One region of the Pseudovibrio sp. POLY-S9 genome, then DNA from elsewhere that is predicted to be linked to it. Evidence: riboswitches for the same ligand, from Rfam matches in the RefSeq annotation. Region 1 holds a riboswitch; each other region holds the start of a gene.
What was found. A riboswitch is a leader RNA that binds a small molecule or an ion and turns the genes downstream of it on or off. The one in region 1 is predicted to bind thiamine pyrophosphate.
Positions count from the first base shown of each region.

Region 1 (5,367 bases):
AGGCTGGATGCAGTTGCTGTGCAATTGAGATTGACCCGCGCAGGTGCAGTCCTTCCGTATTGGATCCCTACCCCAAGCTCCTGAACAGCCCTTGTCAGGTCAGCCAGTGCCTGCCGCGGATCCAGATGCGCCTCCTCTTTGAAAAACAGCCCACGCTCAAAGCGTCCAGCCAATGCTGGCACCAGCTCTGAGATCGCGTGACCGTTCACCTCGGTAAAGTGTGAGGTCCGCCGTGCAAAGCGGGTCAACTCGGCCTGATCGCGCGGCGGAGTAACCACCAGCGTTCCGTGCCGGGTAACAAGCGTTACCTGAGACCACCAATCAGCGGCCTGCACCCCAAGTGTAACAACGTCTTCTTCTGCGCTTTCACGCTCGCAAAACGGAGCAAGCATGCCGCCGGCAAACCGTGCGACACTGCTTTCGCCCGGTTTAGCGGATTTTTCAAAGATAGTGACGGATGCACCGCGCTTTGCCAGCTCATAGGCGGAAGCCAGCCCCGCAAGGCCAGCTCCTGCAATTGTAATCACTGTTCTGTTCCTTCAAGTGGCAGATACAGCTTGCCACCTTCCCGGAACTTGGCTGCCATGGCCTCCATACCTTCCTTTTGCGCTTCGGCGCGGATGTCATGGGAGATCCGCATGGAGCAGAACTTCGGTCCGCACATAGAACAGAAATGAGCCACTTTATGCGCGTCTTTTGGTAGCGTTTCATCGTGGAACTCTCGCGCAGTATCCGGATCGAGAGAAAGGTTGAACTGATCCTCCCAGCGGAACTCAAAGCGTGCACGGGACAAGGCATCATCCCGCCGCTGGGCATCCGGCAATCCTTTCGCAAGATCCGCGGCGTGAGCTGCAATCTTATAGGTGATCACACCGGTTTTCACATCATCCCGGTCCGGCAATCCCAGATGCTCTTTTGGTGTCACATAGCAAAGCATGGCACAGCCAAACCACCCGATCATCGCAGCACCAATGCCGGAAGTGATGTGGTCGTAGCCAGGAGCGATATCCGTGGTGAGAGGGCCAAGCGTGTAAAACGGTGCCTCATGGCAGCATTCCAGCTGCTTATCCATGTTCTCTTTGATCTTGTGCATGGCCACATGACCTGGGCCTTCAATCATAACCTGACAATCCTTGGCCCATGCAATCTTGGTCAGCTCCCCAAGCGTCTCCAGCTCGGCAAACTGGGCTTCATCATTTGCATCTGCAATGGAACCCGGACGCAATCCATCACCAAGAGAAAACGCCACATCGTACTGGCGGCAAATATCGCAGATCTCGTCAAAATGCTCATAGAGGAAGCTGTCTTTGTGATGATGCAGACACCACTTCGCCATGATGGAACCACCACGGGAGACAATCCCCGTCACGCGATTAACGGTCATCGGCACCATGTGAAGGCGCACACCAGCATGGATCGTGAAGTAATCAACCCCTTGCTCTGCCTGCTCAATCAACGTGTCGCGGAAGATTTCCCAGGTCAGGTCTTCGGCAACTCCATTCACCTTCTCAAGTGCCTGATAAAGCGGGACGGTCCCAATCGGTACAGGACTATTGCGGATGATCCATTCACGGGTGTTGTGAATGTTACGCCCCGTAGACAGATCCATCACCGTGTCAGCGCCCCAGCGGATCGACCACACCATCTTGTCGACTTCCTCTTCCATGGAGGAGGTGACAGCAGATGTACCCATATTGGCGTTGATCTTGACCAGAAAGTTCCGCCCGATGATCATCGGCTCACTCTCAGGGTGGTTGATGTTTGACGGTATGATCGCGCGGCCAGCAGCCACTTCATCACGTACAAACTCCGGTGTTACATAATCAGGGATGCTCGCACCCCAGTCATTGCCACACCGCTCTTCTGCAACCGCTTCCCGCAACTGGTTTTCGCGGATGGCGATAAACTCCATCTCCGGTGTGATAATGCCAGCGCGGGCATAGGCCAGCTGGGTGACGGCTTTACCGTCCTTTCCGCGCAAGGGGCAAGGCTTCACTGGAAATTCTGGAACAAGCCGGTCGCCTTTCATAAAACCATTGTCTTCAGGTTTAATCTCGCGGCCATCATACTCCTCGGTGTCACCGCGCGCCTCAATCCACTTGCGCCGTAGAGCAGGCAAACCTTCAGAAATATTCGTTGTTGCCGTTGGGTCCGTGTAAGGACCGGAACTATCATAGACTGGCAGCGGTGTTTCACCTGCTGTCGGGTGAACGCTGATCTCGCGCATGGGTACAAGCACGTCTTCGTGCAAGCTGCCACGAACATAGATTTTGCGCGCTGCTGGCAAAGCGCCTGTGGTGATGGATGGGTTCGGCGTCGTCATAATGGTGCTCCTCAAGTTCATAACTCGAAAAAGACACCAGATGAGTTTTGGCTGGGAAACGGCAGAAAGAACTTCTGCTGCTAAGATCGCGGTTGTTACACTAGTCTTACAAACAGGCCCCGCGACCTGTGCTTCCTACGCCAGTATCAACTGGGTCAGGTTCTAAGGGTCGCGTCGCCGAGCTTGCGCTCTGTCAGCCTCTCAGTCTCCTTGGTGAGACTCCCCTGCATACATGATTTTGCTAGAACGATTATGAACTAGTGTCAAGGTAGGTTCGGTTCAGGTGAGGTTCAGAAATCTTTTGTAAATTGGATTTCATGAGAGGGGAGTTGCTGACACTTATTGGATTTTGCGGTTTGCGTTCCTATCTCTCATCTAAGAATTTCACATCTGGATATCGCGAAAAATAATATCAACGAATGCTTGAAAACTGTTCTCTCCCATCCGTTTTAGCTGGCCCGATCTTGCGTCGACTGGAAACCTCACGTTTAACATTCTGGCTCGCAGTGCGCGCTCCGGCAAATGTAAAGCTGGACTTGTTCCCACAAGGTGGTGAACCGCAAATCTACGAGCTGACGAAAGCGCAAACTGAGGTAAACCTGATCTCAGCAGGGGCACATCTCCACTACCTCCTGATCGATCTACCTCTCCAACGCCCATTACCGCAAGACACTTGGATCAGCTATCGCCTCGCTCTGCGTATGGAGGATGATGAGGAGGCTGGGTGGCAGGATCATTCCGTATGGGCGCCTGATCTTTGCTATGAAAATCAGGAACTCCCAGGTTTTCTGCTAAGCTCAAAAGTTTCCTCACTCCTGCACGGGTCCTGCCGCAAACCACATCACGAATCCGGCGATGGTCTGGTCGCAGCCGATCAGTTTCTGGCAAAGCATATCAGAGCTGAGAAGGGCACCAAAGTTGATAAGGAAAAATGGCCAGCTGCCCTCGTGATGAGTGGCGATCAGATTTACTCAGATGATGTTGCTGGCCCCATGCTGCGAGCTATCCATGTGCTTATCGAAAAACTCGGTATCACTGAGGAACAGCTGGCAGGCTTGGAAAGCAAAGTGTCTGATAAGGCATCAGATTTCTACCAGCACGGCGACACCTACTACCGCCGCGAAAAGTTTCTCCCAAGCCTGGAAAAGAACCGGAAGCTCTGGCTTGTCTTGTTCGGTGGCGTAGAAAAACCGATCTTCACTGCCGATCATGCCCATAACCATCTGATCACACTTGCTGAATTCTTGGCAATGTACCTCCTCGTCTGGTCTCCGGCGCTATGGGATTTGGTTGAGACAGATGCGCCCAAAGGACTGACACCAGAAGAAGCAGCGCTCTATGAGAGCGAACGGAAAATTCTGAAAGAGTTTGTTGCGGGCCTCAGTCAGGTGCGCCGTCTGTTTGCGCATCTTCCGGTCGCGATGATCTTTGATGACCATGATGTCACTGATGACTGGAACCTCAACCGTGATTGGGAAGAGACCGCCTACGGCCATCCGTTCTCCCGACGGATCATTGGCAATGCCTTGTGTGCCTATATGCTCAATCAGGGGTGGGGCAACCGACCTGAAGCGTTCTCAGGTGGAACACTTGAAGCGATGACGCAAGCTGTCACGGTGCCCGGCACAAACAGCTACGATGAGTTTCTGGATCATCTCTTCGCCTTTGAAAACTGGGACTATCACTGGGAACTAGACCCACCACTGCTGGTGCTGGATACGCGCACACGTCGATGGAGATCAGAGCGGGCAGGATATCTACCCTCGGGCCTTCTGGACTGGGAAGCGGTCACAGATTTACAACGATCTCTGCGCGGAAAAGACGCCGTGCTACTCGTCTCCGCAGCTCCGATCTTCGGCGTAAAGCTGATCGAAACGCTGCAGAAGCTGCTCACGTTCATGGGCAAGCCGCTCATGGTGGATGCGGAATACTGGATGGCACATCCGGGAACGGCAGATGGCATTTTGAACGTGTTCCGCCACCGCAAAACGCCAGATCGTTTTACGACCCTTTCTGGTGATGTGCACTATTCCTTTGTTTACGATGTCGAGTTACGCGGACATTCTCGTGGGCCTGACATCTGGCAAATCTGCAGCAGTGGCATCAAAAACGAGTTCCCGGCCAAACTGCTTGATAAACTCGACCATCTGAACCGCTGGCTCTATGCGCCTCGCTCTCCCTTGAACTGGCTCACCAGACGACGTGGCATGAAGGTTATTCCGCGCAAACCTGTGGGCACGCATCATGGCCGACGCTTGCTGAATGCAAGTGGCATTGGATTAGTTGAGTTTGATGAACACGGCGGCCCAGATCAAATCAGCCAGTTGCTGCCTGATGGACGTCAGGTCGTCTTTGTACGCCGCGAAGAAGAAGCACGCTGGGATTGACCAAGAAAAAAACTAGGTCCAAAACAATACCTGTGGCCTGCAATTGTCACAGGTAACTGTTAGAAATCTATTGGGATTACGCAAGTTGCGGGTCTTTTCTAATATATCATTGCCATATCGTGAGTTGTTGGTATGCTATTGGTATCAGGGAGAGTCTCGTGTCCAGCATATCCAAAAAAGTGGGGTTTCCAGAACATTCCAATCCGCAGGAGTGGCGTGAAACCGAGCAAAGATCTTCACGTTATGCAGGCTTGGAAACATGGGGGACTGACGAAGTCCTCAAAGCCTTGCTGGGTGGTCAAATGCAAGCCCTCAACGCTGTTTGGTCTGCGTTGGGAGAGCTGGAAGCCGCAGTGGATGCTGCTGCCCAAAGACTGCAGGGAACCGAAGGTCGACTTGTCTACGTCGGCGCAGGGACCTCAGGCAGACTGGGCGTTCTGGATGGCATTGAACTCATCCCTACATTTGGCTGGCCAGAGCATCGCCTGATCTATGGTCTGGCAGGCGGTGAAGCTGGATTGTTACGCCCGCAGGAAGGCGGTGAGGACAGCGAAGAAGCAGGCCGTGCTTTCATTTTGGAGAATAATGTCAGCGCTTCTGATGTCGTTTTAGGTGTTGCAGCAAGCGGCACCACACCTTTTACCCGCTCTGCTATTC
Region 1 is NZ_LCWX01000197.1:41,467-46,833, reverse strand. Features, by position in the region: gene PPL9_RS18755 (FAD-dependent oxidoreductase) at 1-527, opposite strand, end outside; gene thiC (phosphomethylpyrimidine synthase ThiC) at 524-2,344, opposite strand; TPP riboswitch at 2,439-2,559, opposite strand; gene PPL9_RS18745 (hypothetical protein) at 2,743-4,710, shown strand; gene PPL9_RS18740 (N-acetylmuramic acid 6-phosphate etherase) at 4,869-5,367, shown strand, end outside.

Region 2 (5,367 bases), on a different contig from region 1:
CGACATTCGCCAAGCCAATCCATATGTAATCTGGAAGTTCCAGATTAAGAAAAAGCCGCTTCAGGAAACTGAGGCGGCTTTTTTGCTATTGGCGAACAAGGATGTAGCTGCGTGTCTTATTGGGAAACGTTGGATCGTGGTTTTCTGTTCGCACGTAAGCCTGAATACGCTCTCCCATTGGCCGAAGCTCAATGTGTTGCGCTTTGAAGAAGCCGCCAAACCGGAACGTTAGTACACCAGAAAAACTAAGCTGCCCTGGAGCCCAACCCCATTTGCAATCGCGAGGGGAGCAGCTGGTAAATGCGCGGGCGCGCACAACCAGTTGCCCATCAAGGCACTGGCCTTCAACTTCAATCTGAGAAAGCTCTTTCAAACGTGCTTTGGGATTTTCCCAGTCCCCCAGCTCCGCCATCTCTGATTTGCGGACTTCACAGGCTGTTTGAGCTTGAGCTGCTGAAACAAGAAAAGCAAACGTGCAGAAGAAAATGCACATAAATGTTGTTTGTCTAAGTTTCATGACTAAAAGCTCCCCGCCTAGCCCTCTCATATATCAATGTAAATGGGCTCTGCGAGGAGTAAATGCGTGTTTTATCCTATCACCCTAGGTCTTTTACGCTTTTGACGATGTCCTGAAGCTTGCGCGTAGCTGCGGATGGACTGGATGCCCCACAGATTGCTGAAATAACTGCAATCCCATCAGCTCCAGCTTTGATCACCTGATCCGCATTCGCAAGCGAAATTCCGCCAATTCCGACCACAGGCAACTGAGATTGAACCGTTAAACCGGCAAAGCTCTGCATACCCATATCAGCCGCATCATCCTTACTGTTCGTCGGGAAGCAAGCGCCTATGCCAAGGTAATCGCAGGTGGAAATGTCCGCAGCATCCAGCTCATCCTGAGTGCTGACCGAAAGACCAAGCAACTTATCAGAGCCGATCAGCTCCCGGGCTTTCGTGGCAACCATATCATCCTGCCCAACATGAACACCGTCCGCATCAACGGCTAACGCAACATCCACACGATCATTGATGATTAGCGGCACATTCAGCGGTTTCAACGCTTGCATCAACCGCTCTGCCAGCTCAATTTGCTTGCGCGTGCTGCCAGTCTTGTCACGAAGCTGCACAACAGTAGCGCCGTTTTGTGCGGCTGCGATTGCTATGTCGACGGGATCCTGACCGGGGCAGTCTTGCGGCCCCAGCACCAGATAAACGGACAGATCAAGCAACGGTTTCATGCATTTCAACCCGTGCAGTTGCGTTGAGGATATCGCTGTTCAGCTGATAGAGGCCGTTAATAATATCCAGCTGCAAACTTGCTGGTCCTGCTGAATTTCTTGCAGCAATCTCACCAACAACCCCGAGAAAGACCATTGCATCAACAGCAGCATCAAACGGGTCATCGCAAACAGCCAGTGTCGCGCCAGTCAAAGCTGTTGCCGTGCAGCCAAGACCAGTCACATAAGGCATCATCTTATCCCCGTTGGCGACTTCAGCAGTGCACGCACCATCAGTGATAAAATCGACAGGACCAGAGACGACAACAACAGCGCCCGTCTGCTTCGCCAGTTCTTTCGCTCCTGCCAGAGCCGCCTGAGAGCTATCCGTGCTATCAACGCCTTTTCCACCTGTACCCTGACCAGCAAGTGCCATGATTTCAGAAGCATTGCCACGAATGACGCTCGGCTTATTCACCAGCAATTCACCAGCAAGCTTGGTGCGGAAGGTCAGCGCTCCAACCGCCACCGGGTCCAGCACCCAAGGGCGACTTGCCTTATGAGCAGCAGCAGTTGCCAACTTCATCGCCTCTGCCTGAGCAGGGGTAACCGTGCCAACGTTGACCACTAATGCACCTGCAACACTTGCAAGTTCAGGGGCTTCTTCCGTGCCATCCACCATGGCAGGGGAGGCGCCAATGGCCAGCAGGGCGTTGGCTGTGGTGTTGGCCACCACGATGTTCGTCATGTTATGGACGAGTGGACTGTTGTCACGAATTGCGGAAAGAGTTGCGCAAGCGCTTTCGACACGACCCATTTTTATCCTCGGTCTTGTTGTGCGAAAGAGAGCTGGTATCAGGGACTTGGCAAACTGCCAGACAATCTATCCCCCAACACGGCGTGAGTGCTCCCTTCGCTGGAATTATCCAGAGCAGGTTCTTCGAGTATGATCTCAGCCACAACACACGTGTTGGGCACCCCGTTTCACATCGACGAACCTAGGGGATCTGCTAAGGGAGATCAAGGTGATGTGCGGGAGGGGGATAACCTATCAACGACGCGGGTGTGCCTTGTCATAAGCGTCCAACAGCTGTGCACTGTTCACTTCCGTATAAATCTGTGTAGTAGAAAGACTTGCGTGCCCCAGTAGCTCCTGAATGCTCCTCAAATCCCCGCCTTCAGACAGCAAATGAGTTGCAAACGAATGGCGTAAAGCGTGAGGCGTAGCGGTGTCTGGTAGACCAAGAGCACTGCGGATTTTTTGCATGGCCAGCTGGATCATGCGCGCATTCAGCGGGCCACCACGAACGCCGCGAAACAGCGGTGAGCTGCCCGACAGATCGTAAGGGCACTGCTTTTTGTAGGCCTCAATAGCTTCTATTACCACTGGCAGAACCGGAACAAGCCGTTCTTTGTTGCCTTTACCGCGAATCTTCAGCGACTTATCCCCCTCCTTCGGTGCTGAGGCCGATGTCAGAGACAGCGCTTCAGAAATACGGAGACCGCAACCGTAGAGCAGTGTGAACACCGCTGCGTTGCGGGCTTCAACCCAGGGAGTGTCCTCGAAAGCGAGATCGCTGCTGACAATCGCTTTGGCTTCCTCAACGGGGATAGGCTTGGGCAGGCTGCGGGGAAGTCTCGGCGTACGAACAGCCGCAGCACCAGCCGCATTCACCTCACCGCGCTCCTCCAGAAACGAGAGGAAGGAGCGGATGCCAGCCAACCCGCGGGCAAGCGTCCGCGTCTGCGCGCCATCCCTCCGGCGGGTTGCCAGAAATGCGCGAAAGTCCTTTGGTTTCAAAGACTCCAGATGCCGCAGAGCAACCGGTTCACCTTCATAACTGGTCATGAAGCGCAGGAACTGACGGGTATCGCGCTCATACGCTTCCAGTGTCCGTTCAGCCAGTCGTCGTTCAGAGCCCAGATGATCAATCCAGTCTTCAATCGCTGCGGTAACATCTGGTTTGCAGATGATGAGTAAGTCTTCGCCGCTATCAAGGGAATTTGCCATTCGCAAAGTGTAAGCGCCAAATCTGGCTGAATGGTTACCAAAAGATAAACATACACGCCTTTGCGAAATGCCTGCGCAAATTTAGTTGATGATGATTGGCTGCCCGTGATCACTGATGATCCGGTCAATCTCCAATCGCGCCGCCATAGCAAACCGTTTCTGGTTCTCGGTCGGCACCACTGAGTCCCCCAGAACTACGATGTTCTCATCATTAAAACGGTTCGCCGGGCCAGTGTAATTAAAGCTGCCGACAATCATGATGCTATCATCAATCACCATAAGCTTATGGTGCAGCTTGCCAATTCGGCTTGATCCGCGAACAAAATGCAAATCTGCACCAGCTTCTGCAAGGGGTTGGGTCGCTGCCCAGTCCTGACCGCCTTGCCGGGCATCAAGCGCACCACGTACCTTTCGTCCAGCCTCCATCAACAGCAACATGGCATCATCGATACCGGAGCTTTTGGAGAAGGTGAAAATCGCGAAATCTACCCGTTCCTTAGCTTTTGTCATCTGTTTGGTGACTTCCATCTCTGGCGCGTGGTCCGGCGCAAAGCAAACTTTCACGCGGATGTCGTCGACAATCACTTCTTTCGGCGTGTTCTCGGCTTCGTTGTCATCAACGCTGTATCGGCCAAATCGCCCCCGTTTAATCTCCCTGAATTCCCGTTCAAAGATATCGGCAACCTTCTCATTCTTGATGATGAGAAGATGGTTCAAGTTGCGATGTGTGCCGGTCTCAGTGAAGTTTGTAGAACCAGTCAGAACAGAATTGCCATCGCGAATGATAAATTTCTGATGGAATATCCGTGGGTTAAAGTCAGTCCGAACCCATACCTTAGAGCGCAGCAACGCCGCATGAAGTTGCCGGTTCACCTCGTTCTCAACACGAGGGTCGCTCGAATGCGGGTCTTCAGCAGGCTCATCCACACTTAAGTAATCCGCCTCGGATACCACTCGCACCCGCACCCCGCGCCGCTTTGCGTTGATAAGTGCGTTGGTTATGCGTTTATTGTCTATTTCTTGAATTGCTATGTCGAGCGAGCGCTCTGCAGCATCAATAAACCCGATAATCTCGCCCTCAAGATCATCCAGCGGGTTATCCTCTAAATGATCGAGGACTGTCTTCGGACCAACAAGGAATTTCAGATTCTCAGTTTCAACTGCCATTGTACCCTCCCACCGTCATAACACCTTACCTTAGGGTAGATGATGTGTCGGTACACAATTATGACGGTAGGAAGCGAAAAGAGCCTCTGGCTAGAAACCAACTGAGATGAGTGGATTGGTGTTACCCTGAATTTCCAGGATGCGCGCATCACGCAGCTGCTCTTCTTCAGAGACCGGATCCTCTGCCATCCACTGGTTGAACATCTCGACCTCAGTCTCTGTCAGCGGCATGCCGTAGGTGGTGTGCATGTACAGATAGATCCGCGCAATATCACCGCGCGTCTCAGCCATCGGCTCGGCAACTTTCCGGCTGCTGTCAATTTCAAAATCACAAGCGCCATAAGTCCGGTCCTCGCCGGTGATAACAGCCATGCGATAATTGGAGCGGTCTCCGTTTAACTCACCAACGGCTGGAACGAGGTTATGGAGATCAGCTTCCATACGCTTGAAATCTGCATCAACTTTAGAGCAGCATCGACGGCCCTTATAGGATTTGCCCTTCTTGGTGGTACAGGCGGGGTCACCTTCACTCCAACAAGCGCGTGTTTTGCCAAAACGCGAAGCTGGAACAATGTGCTCCCACTCAATCCGCTTGCCGCGCTTGGCGTTTTTGCGCGGGGTATACCCGCAACTGTCCGCATCAACCTGCTTCTTTCCATTGTAGGTGCAACCACAATAGAAGGTCTCGCGATACTCTTCTGTTGGATAAATATGCTTTTCCAGCAAGCGCTTAGCCTGAGAGAAGCTGGTTGGCGGTGCAGAAAAGGCTGCAGTTGTCCAGATGCAAGCCAAAAGGGCAGCAGAGAATACGATGAGGTTACGCATGAAGAAGTCTTTCGCAAGCGTATCCCTGAAAAGTGGTCTCCGGTTTTCAGGTGAGGATACGCATTAATAAAGATCTTGAATGAGGCGCGTGAATGAAATGCACGCGACATATTCAAGATCACCATCAGAAACTGGCGAGGGAGAGTT
Region 2 is NZ_LCWX01000145.1:26,357-31,723, reverse strand. Features, by position in the region: gene lpdA (dihydrolipoyl dehydrogenase) at 1-29, shown strand, start outside; gene PPL9_RS12380 (hypothetical protein) at 86-517, opposite strand; gene thiE (thiamine phosphate synthase) at 597-1,238, opposite strand; gene thiM (hydroxyethylthiazole kinase) at 1,222-2,034, opposite strand; TPP riboswitch at 2,107-2,209, opposite strand; gene PPL9_RS12365 (tyrosine recombinase XerC) at 2,269-3,228, opposite strand; gene PPL9_RS12360 (phospholipase D-like domain-containing protein) at 3,310-4,395, opposite strand; gene PPL9_RS12355 (endonuclease) at 4,486-5,220, opposite strand.
Region 2: another riboswitch for thiamine pyrophosphate. It lies ahead of thiM (hydroxyethylthiazole kinase); the one in region 1 lies ahead of thiC (phosphomethylpyrimidine synthase ThiC).

Region 3 (5,367 bases), on a different contig from region 1:
CTGATAATCTTGGGCGTTACCGCAGGTGTCTATAGTCTGCGCGATGTTATTCTCTCTTTGGTTCTTCCAGTTGAAACCGGTGAGACTGTTGCGCCAGAGAGCGCACCTTCGAATGAAGATGAGCCGCTTCGGGTTCAGCCGGAACGCACGCCAAAGAAGAACACTGACCGCTTGTTGCCATCTGATGAAGGGGCAAAGGTTTCTCCGGATGCGACGCGGGTGCAGACGACCCGGATTACCCGGAATTCATCCAGCGCTGCGCCAACCGAGACAACAGCTGAGCCTCCAGTCGTGCGTGTGGTTGAATCTCCAGCAGCACCGGCAGAAGACACATCTTCTGAGCAGGTTTTGCCGGTGACGGAGCCTGCACAGCAAAGTACTGCAGTTGAGACCAATTCTGTTCCGCCAGCTGAAACCATTGGAACGGAAGCTGCGGTTTCTCCTGTTGCACAACAGAGCATACTTTACGAAGAGGCTTTGACGCCAGGCGCAGCAGGTTCTGCATCACGCGGGAACGTTGTTTGGTCACTGGATGAAGCTAACGGCGATTCTGTCATCAAGGCTGTTGCTACGCTGCCATCTCGTAACTTCTCTGTTGAGATGACGTTGAAGCCGAATAGCGATCAATCTTTGCCAGCCAGCCATCTGCTTGAGCTGAACTTCATCTTCCCAGAAGGGTTTGATGGCAAAGGTGTTGAGAAGGTGCCTGGCCTGATCCTGAAGAAGACAGAGTCTGAAGCTGGTGACCCGCTTGATGGTGCTGCCGTGAAGGTTTCTGACACTCTCTTCTGGATTGCGCTGTCTGACAGTGATGAAGAAAAAGCGAAGAACCTGAAGCGTCTTGCTGAGCGTGAGTGGATTGATGTTCCACTGCTGTACAACAGTGGTCGCCGTGCAATGTTGACCTTTGAAAAAGGTACAACCGGCAACAAAGTTATCGCACAGGCAATCAAGAGCTGGAAGTAATCTAGTTTCAGATATTTAGATTAGATTTCAAAGGCCTTGGCTCTCTCAGAGCTGAGGCCTTTTTCATTATGCTGTCGTCCGTCAGAGCAAAATCTGCTTGCATCCTTCAGCAGAAACGCGCATGTTCCTTGCTATTCCGAGGGGTGCTTTTCTTTCGAAAAGCTGAGATTGCGATGAGCTAAACCCTTTGAACCTGATCCGGGTAATGCCGGCGAAGGGACGGGACCTGAGCCATTCTTCCCGGATCTCCATGTTTGCATTTTGCTGTAACGGGAGATCCTGTGCTGAAAACATCCCAGAGAGCTGATGTAGCTCCGTTCTTCCGCCTGTTTGTGATGCCCAATACCATTGTTGGGAGTCTACATGCTGAAGCGAGCTTTGAAACGAATTCTCCGAAGTCTTTTCGGGATTTTGCTTTTTATCGCCATTTGGGAAAGTGTGGTTCAGATTGGAGAGTTTCCTCCGTTTCTCTTGCCAGGTCCGGCGGCGGTTTTTTCCGCTTTTCTCAATCAAGGTGTTTTCCTGCTGCATCATGCAGGCATTACCGCTTGGGAGACTGTTCTCGGCTTTCTCTTTGGCGTGAGTGCTGGAGCTTCGCTGGCTGTATTGCTGGCAGTGTCTCCTCGGATACGCCTGTTTCTGCTGCCTCCGATTGCAGCAACCCAATCTCTTCCTGTGTTTGCAATTGCACCGCTTCTGGTGCTGTGGTTCGGCTTTGGGCTCGCCTCCAAGGTTGTGATGGCCGTGATTGTGATCTTCTTTTCTGTGACCTCGACCTTCTTCGATGGTTTGCGCAGGACTGATCAATCACTGCTCGACCTTGGCAAGCTGCACGGTCTGAACCGCTGGCAAATACTTCGCTACATTCGCATTCCAGCCGCCTTGCCATCTCTGGCTTCTGGTATGCGCATTGCAGCGGTGTTCGCTCCTATTGGGGCGGTGGTTGGAGAGTGGGTTGGTGCAAAAGGGGGGCTGGCTTTCATCATGTTGCAGTCCAATGCACGCATGCAAACAGCGACGATGTTTGCGGCGTTGATTTTGCTTGCGGTGATGGTGTTGAGCCTGAGGGCAGTTGTTGAGTTCGCCACTTCTCGGATGATCTATTGGCAGAAAGAGATCTAGGTCTCAGAGTATGAGGACGTAACCTTATGAAAAAACTAGGTATTCTGTTTGGTGCGGCAATGCTTGCGAGCACGCTTCAAGTGCAAGCAGCGGACAAGTTGACTGTGTTGCTGGATTGGTTTGCGAATCCAGACCATGCACCAATCGTGGTTGCCAAGGCGCGGGGTTTCTTTGAAAAAGAGGGCCTTGAAGTTGAGCTGATTGAGCCTGCTGATCCTTCCATGCCACCAAAGCTTGTTGCAGCAGGGCAGGGTGACATTGCAGTCTCCTATCAGCAGACGTTGCACCCGCAAATTGATGAGGGCATGCCGCTGATGCGGATCGGGACGTTGGTCTCTACGCCTTTGAACACACTGATTGTGTTGGAAGATGGACCGATCAAAGAGATTGCAGACCTGAAAGGCAAACGTATTGGTTATTCCACATCCGGGTTTGAGAACGCCATGCTTGGGAAGATGCTTTCCAATGCAGGTCTAAGTTCTGACGATGTGGAGCTGATCAACGTAAACTTTTCGCTCTCACCATCTCTGATGGCTGGGCAGGTTGATGCGGTGATTGGTGGTTACCGTAACTTCGAGCTGAACCAGATGGAGATTGAAGGTGCGAAAGGCCGTGCGTTTTATCCTGAAGAGAACGGTGTGCCAGTCTATGATGAACTGATTTATGTGGCTCACAAAGACAAGCTGGATGATCCGCGTTTGAAGAAGTTCATTAATGCGATTGAGGCGGCTACCGTTTATCTGCTTAATAATCCGCAGGACTCCTGGAAGAGCTTCCTTGAGGTCTATCCAGATCTGGATGATGAGCTGAACAAGCGTGCCTGGGCGGATACTCTGCCGCGTTTTGCCAGCCGCCCAGCTGCTTTGGACAATGGTCGCTATGAACGGTTTGCAAACTTTCTGATTGAGCAGGGACTCATTAAAACAGCGCCTCCAGTTGAAACCTACGCGGTTGAACTGCGCTAACCGGTATAGGTCTAAACTAAAATTTGAGCCTCCGAGTTTCGGGGGCTCTTTTTATTTGTAGGCTAAATGCCGTTATTGCGCTGCATCCTTGACCGCTTCGTGTTGAGCCAGATCGCTGAGGATGTATTTCTCAAAAGCAGCATAGATAGTGTCGTACTCGCCCTCAGAGAGTGATTTGCATTCATCTACCAGTGTTAGGGCTTTCTTCTTGTCATTCTCTTCAAACAGCGCGAAGACCATGTTGCAGTGGACGTTCTTGAGCTTGAGGAAGTTTTCTGAGAAGGCGAGCGACGGATCACCTAGCAACGCAAACGAACGCATCTGGTAACGACTGGTTTTGACTGGGATTGTCTCCAATGCCGCCAGTTCAGGCATCTGACCGCGTGTGGTTTCGCACATAAGAACGCTGTGACCGGCATCTTTGCAATGTCGAGCCAAATCTTCTGCTAAATCAACGCATTTGCCGAGTGGGGCGTACCTGAAATGAATCCGTGTACCTGTTTCGCCAAGTGTTGCCAGTCCGGTTGAGATGCCGATATCGATTGTGACCGCGTGATCCTTCATATTTTTCTGGTTGAAATTGAGCCGGTCCTTGAGATTGAAGCGCTTCATTTGCTTCTGCATTTCAATCGCTGCTCGGCAGGCATGGGCAGCATGGAATGGATCATCGAGTGGTGCGTTCCAGTAAGCATTCAGGCCGGATGTGCTCAGCGTGTTCAGTGTACCATCGTGGATATGCACTTCATCGAGATGAGCTGTTTGGAAGCCGTTGGAGAAGCCTGCGAGATCCTGAGGAGACAAACCCTCATAATACCGGTGAAAGTGCCTCAAACGTGTCGAGAGGCTCGTGATTTCACGTTGCTGACCCTCCAGAGGGAGTTGCTCTGACTTCGCCAGTACCTTTTGCATTTGTTTGGGAGAAAGAATTCCTGCAAATCGTTCAGTTGTTTGGTTTCTGTGACTCTTGAATGTCACACGCCGGATTGTGCAGGAGAAAGCGAATATCAGCAGGACAACGAAGGATGGGAAGAATGGCTCAAGGACGGTGTTTTGCAGAGCGAATTGGTGGAATGCAACTCCGTTGATGACCAAGACAGCGACGCCTGTAAGTGACAGACTTAACCAGAAACCTTGCGTGGCGGATATGATCGCAACGGCGATACCAAATCCGATTAATGCCAGTATTTCAGCGTATTGCACCCATGTAGGGATATTGAGGAAGTTGCCAGACTGAAGTGTTTGCAGTGCCTGTGCATGTCGTTCTGAACCTCTGTCCTGAGTGCCTATGACGAACTGACTCCCAGAAGCTGGAGGCCAGAGTTTGGAGGATACTCTCTTCTTTAAGACATCGCTCGCCGCAAGGACGAAATTGCTGGCATTGCTTGTTTTGAACACCAGCATTTCCGTCTCTTCAGTGACAGGAATTTGGATATCAGTGCTTTTCAGCTGATAGCTATCTTCTGCTTGCATGGCCTGGAACGGTTGGGTGTTTGTCTGATTGGACAGGCTCCATGCCGTTAATGCGAGAGATGGCAACTGCGCTGTGTTGCTTTGGAATTGAAGTGGATAGAGCAGCGCATTTGAACCGTGTGCGTATTGGGTGTCGCTTTGATACCCTGTAGCCTGCGAGAACCTTATGTAGTTGGAAAGAGGAGGTTTTTCAGCTACGGCCTCGCTCAACGGTCTGCTGAGCAGGACTGGGTAATGGGAGATGATGGTTTGTAAGAGCAGGTCGTGATTTGGATAAATTGCCCGCAATGAGGGCTGCAGATCGTCGTAGGTTCTGCTTCTTAAGGTGGGGGAGGTCGGATCGGCTTTTCTGAAGTCTGCATCTATAATCAGAAGCTTGGGATTATACTCCCCCAGTTTTTGAAGGATTTGTGCAAGCTCCAGACGCTGATATATCGGCTCCTGCGTTTGCTGGTTTGATTCTGGTGTAAGATGGATCGTGTAAACTGGCGGCGTAGAAGTTGTGTTTGGCCATGCCAATTGCAGCGCGTTTTGGCTGAGATATCCGACGTTATCCAGTACCTGCGGGTATAGGGTGCGGACCAGTACTGCTATTGCAATGAATAGACAGGATACAACCGCTGCAAGTGCACGGTTGGTTTGTGACAGCCAGCTAGAGCCGAACATGTAATTCCCCCCAAAAGGGGAAGTGATCCAACTCACATAAATTCCCCTCATCATTAACCTTAGGAAAGCTCTGAGGGGACGACAAGCTTAGCTGTTTATTTAAAAGGGTGTTCCTACAGTTGATTTGTATTTTAAGTTAATTCAACTCAACTTTTATGCAGCTGGACATCTTAAAGCA
Region 3 is NZ_LCWX01000086.1:42,978-48,344, reverse strand. Features, by position in the region: gene PPL9_RS06725 (hypothetical protein) at 1-966, shown strand, start outside; TPP riboswitch at 1,096-1,203, shown strand; gene PPL9_RS06715 (ABC transporter permease) at 1,378-2,088, shown strand; gene PPL9_RS06710 (ABC transporter substrate-binding protein) at 2,115-3,053, shown strand; gene PPL9_RS06705 (CHASE2 domain-containing protein) at 3,126-5,189, opposite strand.
Region 3: another riboswitch for thiamine pyrophosphate. It lies ahead of PPL9_RS06715 (ABC transporter permease); the one in region 1 lies ahead of thiC (phosphomethylpyrimidine synthase ThiC).

Region 4 (5,367 bases), on a different contig from region 1:
AAAGGCAGCGTTGCAATTTCCGGATCTGCAAACAGGGCAATCACGCCAAGGTCTCCCATGGAAAGCGCCGCAGCAAGCCCCGCAGCAAACCCGATCTGTGGCCGCATACGTGGAATGAGGACACGTGAAAAGAACACCCAGCCTTCCATATTCAGAGACAAGGCCAACCGTCCATGTCGCGAAACCGTATCTCGTGCAGCAGGGACAAGAATGCGAAGTGCAAACGGCAATGCCATCGCCGCATTGACGAGTGCCGTCACAGGAAGAGCAAGATCTGACGGGTTTGCCCATGGACGTATAATGATAAACAAGCCCGTTCCAATCACCAGCGGGGATGCCGCTAATCCCAAAATTCCAGCAAGTTCAACCACACTATGCCGGCGAACGGCAATTGCGGCTGCCATAGGCAACGCGAGCAGCAACAAGATCACTGTGCTGGCTACGGCGACAGCAACGGAAACGAGTGCCGCCTTCAACACAATAAACGGCACCAGAAACAGACCGCTAAGCCCTGACAGGACAACAGCACTGAGCGGCAAAAGCAAAAACAGCGTTGCAAGTGAAATCCAGAGGATGTCTGCAACAGGTGCACCGCCATCCCAGCGCTGGATCGCACGTTCTAGTCCTGCACCAAACCCTTCACCGCGTGAGAGCTTCAGCGCCGCAAAGGCAGCAGCAGCGGTAAGCGTGAGTTGCAATGCAGAAAGCAGCGCGGCACGGCCAAGATCAAAATCGTATGTAAAAGCCTGGTAGATCGCCAGCTCAATAGTTGTCGCCCGTGGCCCACCACCAAGCGTCAGAGCAACAGCAAAGCTTGTCAGGCAGATCGCAAAGATCACAGCCAGTGCTCCGGGTAAAATGCGGGCGAGCATGGGGAGTTCAATCAGCCGAAACAGGGCTTTTCCATCACATCCAAGTTGCGCCGCAAGGCGAAAGCGCTCTGAAGGAACCTCTTGCCATCCCTGCAAAATCAATCGGGTTGCCAGCGGAAGGTTGAAGAAAACATGAGCCAGCACAACACCGTGGAGACCATAGATGCGAATGGGTGAAGCACCGAAATAGACAAGCACATCAGATATCCAGCCCGCACGGCCAAACACTTGCAGTAACCCAAGAATGGCGACAATAACTGGAAGAATGAAGGGGGCACCAAGCAGGGCAATAAGCAAACTGCGGCCCGGAAACCGCCGTCGCGCCAGGGCGCGCGCAACCGGCACAGCCAGTGCAACACTGATCACGGCAGAAAGCACAGCCTGCGTGAGCGTAAACTTGAGAGCAGCCCAATCGGAAGAGGAAAAGCCGTGACCCGCTTCGGTTCGCAGAGCAACCGCGGCCAACGTGCCAAGTATGAGTGCCGCGACAAGAAATGCCGCGGCAACACCGGGAAGCGAACTTACTGGCTGAGCGCTTCTAGCCATTCCGGCAGAGCCTCACGTCTTGCAGCAGCAGCTTCTTCAGGCTTAAAGAACAAAGCTTTTTCAGGCACCTGCAGAGTGTCAAAGCCAGCAGGTAAACCACCTTTTGGTGTCACAGCTGGATACATCCAGTTGGTTGTTGGAATGATTGTCTGGAAAGCGTCTGAAACCATGAAGTTCAGGAACTTGTCTGCCAGCTCAGGCTGATCAGTTCCGGCAAGCTTTGCCGCTACTTCAACCTGCATGTAATGGCCTTCTTCAAACGTAGCAGTGGTTTTGCTGTTATCTTCCTCGGCAATCAGGTGGTAAGCCGGAGACGTGGTGTAACTGAGCACCATCTCCGCTTCCCCATCAAGGAAAAGACCGTAGGCTTCAGACCAGCCTTTTGTAACCGTCACGATGTTATCGGAAAGATCCGCCCACACATCAGCAGCTTCGTCTCCGTAAGCCGCTTTCACCCAAAGCAGCAGCCCGAGGCCGGGCGTAGAGGAGCGTGGATCCTGAATAAGGATCTTGGCATCACTCTTCGCAAGCTCGCGGAAGTTGGTTGGTACGGTTTCGCCAGCCTTGTGTACGAAGGCAAAGTAGCCCCAGTCGTACGGCACAAAGGTTTCGTCAGCCCACTCCACTGGCAGTGTGTATTGGGCCTCAACAGTGTGTGGTGCAAACAGGCCAGTTTTCTTGGCAGTCTCTACCAGATTGGTGTCCAGACCCAGCACCACATCGGCATCCGAGTTCTTACCTTCAAGACGAATGCGGGAAAGCAGTGCTGCGCCATCTTCGACGCCAACAAGTTTTAGGTCACATTCACATACAGCCTCAAACGCTTCTTCCACTTTTGGGCCTGGGCCCCAGTCAGAAACGAAGCTGTCGTATGTGTAAACTGTCAGTTGAGGCTTCTCAGCAGCCATCGCTGATGTTGCAGTGAGTAATCCCGCAGCAATTAACAGATGTTTCAAGTCATCCTCCATTGCGGCGAGAGGGCAAGGATGGATGAAACCGGTACCCTTCCCTCCGCCGGTTCTAGCCGGTTCAGGTTCAACGGGTTCGCCACTAAAGCATCTCAGCACGACAAAAGCGCGCACCCCGAGGTTAAGCGGTTCTTAACCGGAAAAACACAGAAGCGCAACCGGATATAGCCAGCGTCTGGAGAGCACCTGTAGGGAGTTGCAATAAAAAGCCCGGGCAATTTCCTGCCCGGGCTGGTCGCATTTATTAGGCAGCCAGGTCGAAGCGGTCGGCGTTCATGACCTTGGTCCATGTTGCCACGAAATCGCGGACGAACTTTTCGTGGTTGTCATCCTGAGCATACACTTCAGCATAAGCGCGCAGGATTGAGTTGGAGCCAAACACAAGGTCTGCACTGGTTGCAGTCCACTTAGGCTTGCCAGATTTGCGGTCACGGATTTCATAGGTGCCATCTTTGAGTGGATGCCAGCTGTTGTCCATATCGGTCAGGTTGACGAAGAAGTCCGTTGTCAGCTGACCTTCGCGGTCCGTGAAGACACCATGCTTTGAACCGCCATAATTGGCACCAAGAACGCGCAGGCCACCAACAAGTGCAGTCATTTCCCAGCCAGTCAGGCGGAGGAGCTGAGCACGATCCAGCATCATCTCTTCCGGGCTAACAGCGTACTCTTGCTTCTGCCAGTTACGGAAGCCATCAGAAATAGGCTCCAATACAGAGAAGGATGTCGCATCAGTCATCGCATCTGTTGCATCACCGCGACCAGAAGCAAATGGAACTTCCACGTTGAAACCAGCTGCCTTGATGGCATTTTCTACACCAACGTTGCCTGCCAGCACGATCACATCTGCGACTGAGGCTCCTGCCTGTGCTGCGATTGGTTCAAGCACAGCCAGAACTTTGGCAAGCCGGTCTGGCTCATTGCCAACCCAATCCTTTTGGGGAGCAAGGCGGATACGAGCACCGTTGGCACCACCGCGCATATCAGAACCGCGATAAGTTCGTGCGCTGTCCCAGGCGGTTTTGATCAGATCTTCATTGCTCAAACCACTTGCCGCAATTTTTGCTTTCACCGCAGCAACATCATAGTTGGTGTTGCCTGCCGGAACAGGATCCTGCCAGATAAGGTCTTCTTTCGGCACATCCGGGCCAAGATAATTGGCTCTTGGTCCCATGTCGCGGTGGGTCAGCTTGAACCATGCACGAGCAAACGTATCTCTGAAGTACTCAGGATCTGCAATGAACTTCTGGCAGTATTCGTTGTAGATCGGGTCAACCTTCATCGCCATGTCCGCATCCGTCATGATTGGATTGTGACGAACAGACGGGTCTGTTGGATCAACAGGTTTGTCTTCTTCCTTGATGGAAACAGGTTCCCATTGCCATGCGCCGGCAGGAGATTTTACCTGCTCCCATTCATGGCCGAACAGCATATCGAAAAAGCCCATATCGAACGTAGTTGGGTGTGTGGTCCACGCACCCTCGATGCCAGAAGTAAAGGCATTCGTTGCCTTGCCATCCTGTCCGGGGTTAGACCAGCCAAAGCCTTGCTCTTCAAGACCGGCGGCTTCCGGTGCGACACCGATGTTATCGACGGCACCGCGTCCATGGGTTTTACCAACGGTGTGACCACCACAAGTCAGCGCAGCAGTTTCCTCGTCATTCATTGCCATACGAGCAAAGGTTTCGCGGATCTGATCAGCTGTTTTTTGCGGACCGGGAACGCCATTCACGCCTTCAGGGTTCACGTAGATCAAACCCATATGGGTTGCTGCAAGCGGATTTTCGAGCGTTGAAGGGTCATCCAGATCGTCATAGCGCTCTTCACTGCGCGCAAGCCATTCTTTTTCAGATCCCCAATAGGTGTCGATCTCCGGACCCCAGATATCCTCACGGCCAAACCCGAAACCAAAGGTTTTCAGACCCATAGAGTCATAGGCAATAGTACCTGCGAGAATAATCAGATCAGCCCAGGAGAGAGCGTTGCCGTACTTTTTCTTGATAGGCCAAAGCAAACGGCGAGCTTTATCAAGGCTTGCGTTATCAGGCCAGGAGTTGAGCGGAGCGAAGCGAATGTTGCCGGAACCGCCGCCACCGCGACCATCTGCAAGACGATAAGAGCCGGCTGTGTGCCACGAAAGGCGGATCATAAGGCCACCATAATGGCCCCAATCCGCTGGCCACCAGTCTTGACTGTCGGTCATGAGCGCATGAACGTCTGCCTTCACCGCTTCGAAGTCGAGTGATTTAACAGCATCATGATAGTTGAAGCCTGGGTCCATCGGGTTAGTACGCGCACCATGTTGATGGAGGATGTCGAGATTCAAAGCATCAGGCCACCATCGGGTAACCGGCTTATCCATCGATGTATTCGCGCCATGTACCACCGGACAAACACCGGCTGTCTTGACATCGTTACCGTGCATTGCTGTCTCCACTATCTAATTTGGCTCTTGCTGGTTTTGACGTAGCGTTTACCTTAAGCGGTGAGACGAAACGATGCATCCAGCAAATTCTAGACTGAATATAGGGCGCAAAGCACATTAAGTGAAATTGCATCTTCTACGCATATCGATAAGTTTTTCTTATCGTATAAATTTGAAGGTCAACGAAGGTGCTTCGATTGCTCCTCTGAGCTCTCCTCATCACACACGAAGATGCTTTTCGCGAGGTGAGGAGAGCATCAGTTCTGCCCTTCAATGCAGCAACAATCCGTGTAAAATATCACATAGATTTTCGCGGAGAAATTTGCATGAGCACTATCAGTCTTCTCAATTCTATAATTGGTCCGGTGATGAGAGGACCCTCGAGCTCTCACTCTGCAGCGCCATACTGCATAGGAAAGACTGTCCGCCAACTTTCCCTTTGTGATGGTGATAAATTTGTGAAGGTTGAAATTGCGTTCGATCCAGAGGGCTCGTTTGCCCAAGTCTATTCCAACCAAGGCAGTGACGAAGGCTTTGCTGCAGGCTTGATGGGAGAAGA
Region 4 is NZ_LCWX01000212.1:73,894-79,260, reverse strand. Features, by position in the region: gene PPL9_RS21285 (ABC transporter permease subunit) at 1-1,418, opposite strand, end outside; gene thiB (thiamine ABC transporter substrate binding subunit) at 1,394-2,374, opposite strand; TPP riboswitch at 2,408-2,514, opposite strand; gene katG (catalase/peroxidase HPI) at 2,631-4,808, opposite strand; gene PPL9_RS21270 (L-serine ammonia-lyase, iron-sulfur-dependent, subunit alpha) at 5,267-5,367, shown strand, end outside.
Region 4: another riboswitch for thiamine pyrophosphate. It lies ahead of thiB (thiamine ABC transporter substrate binding subunit); the one in region 1 lies ahead of thiC (phosphomethylpyrimidine synthase ThiC).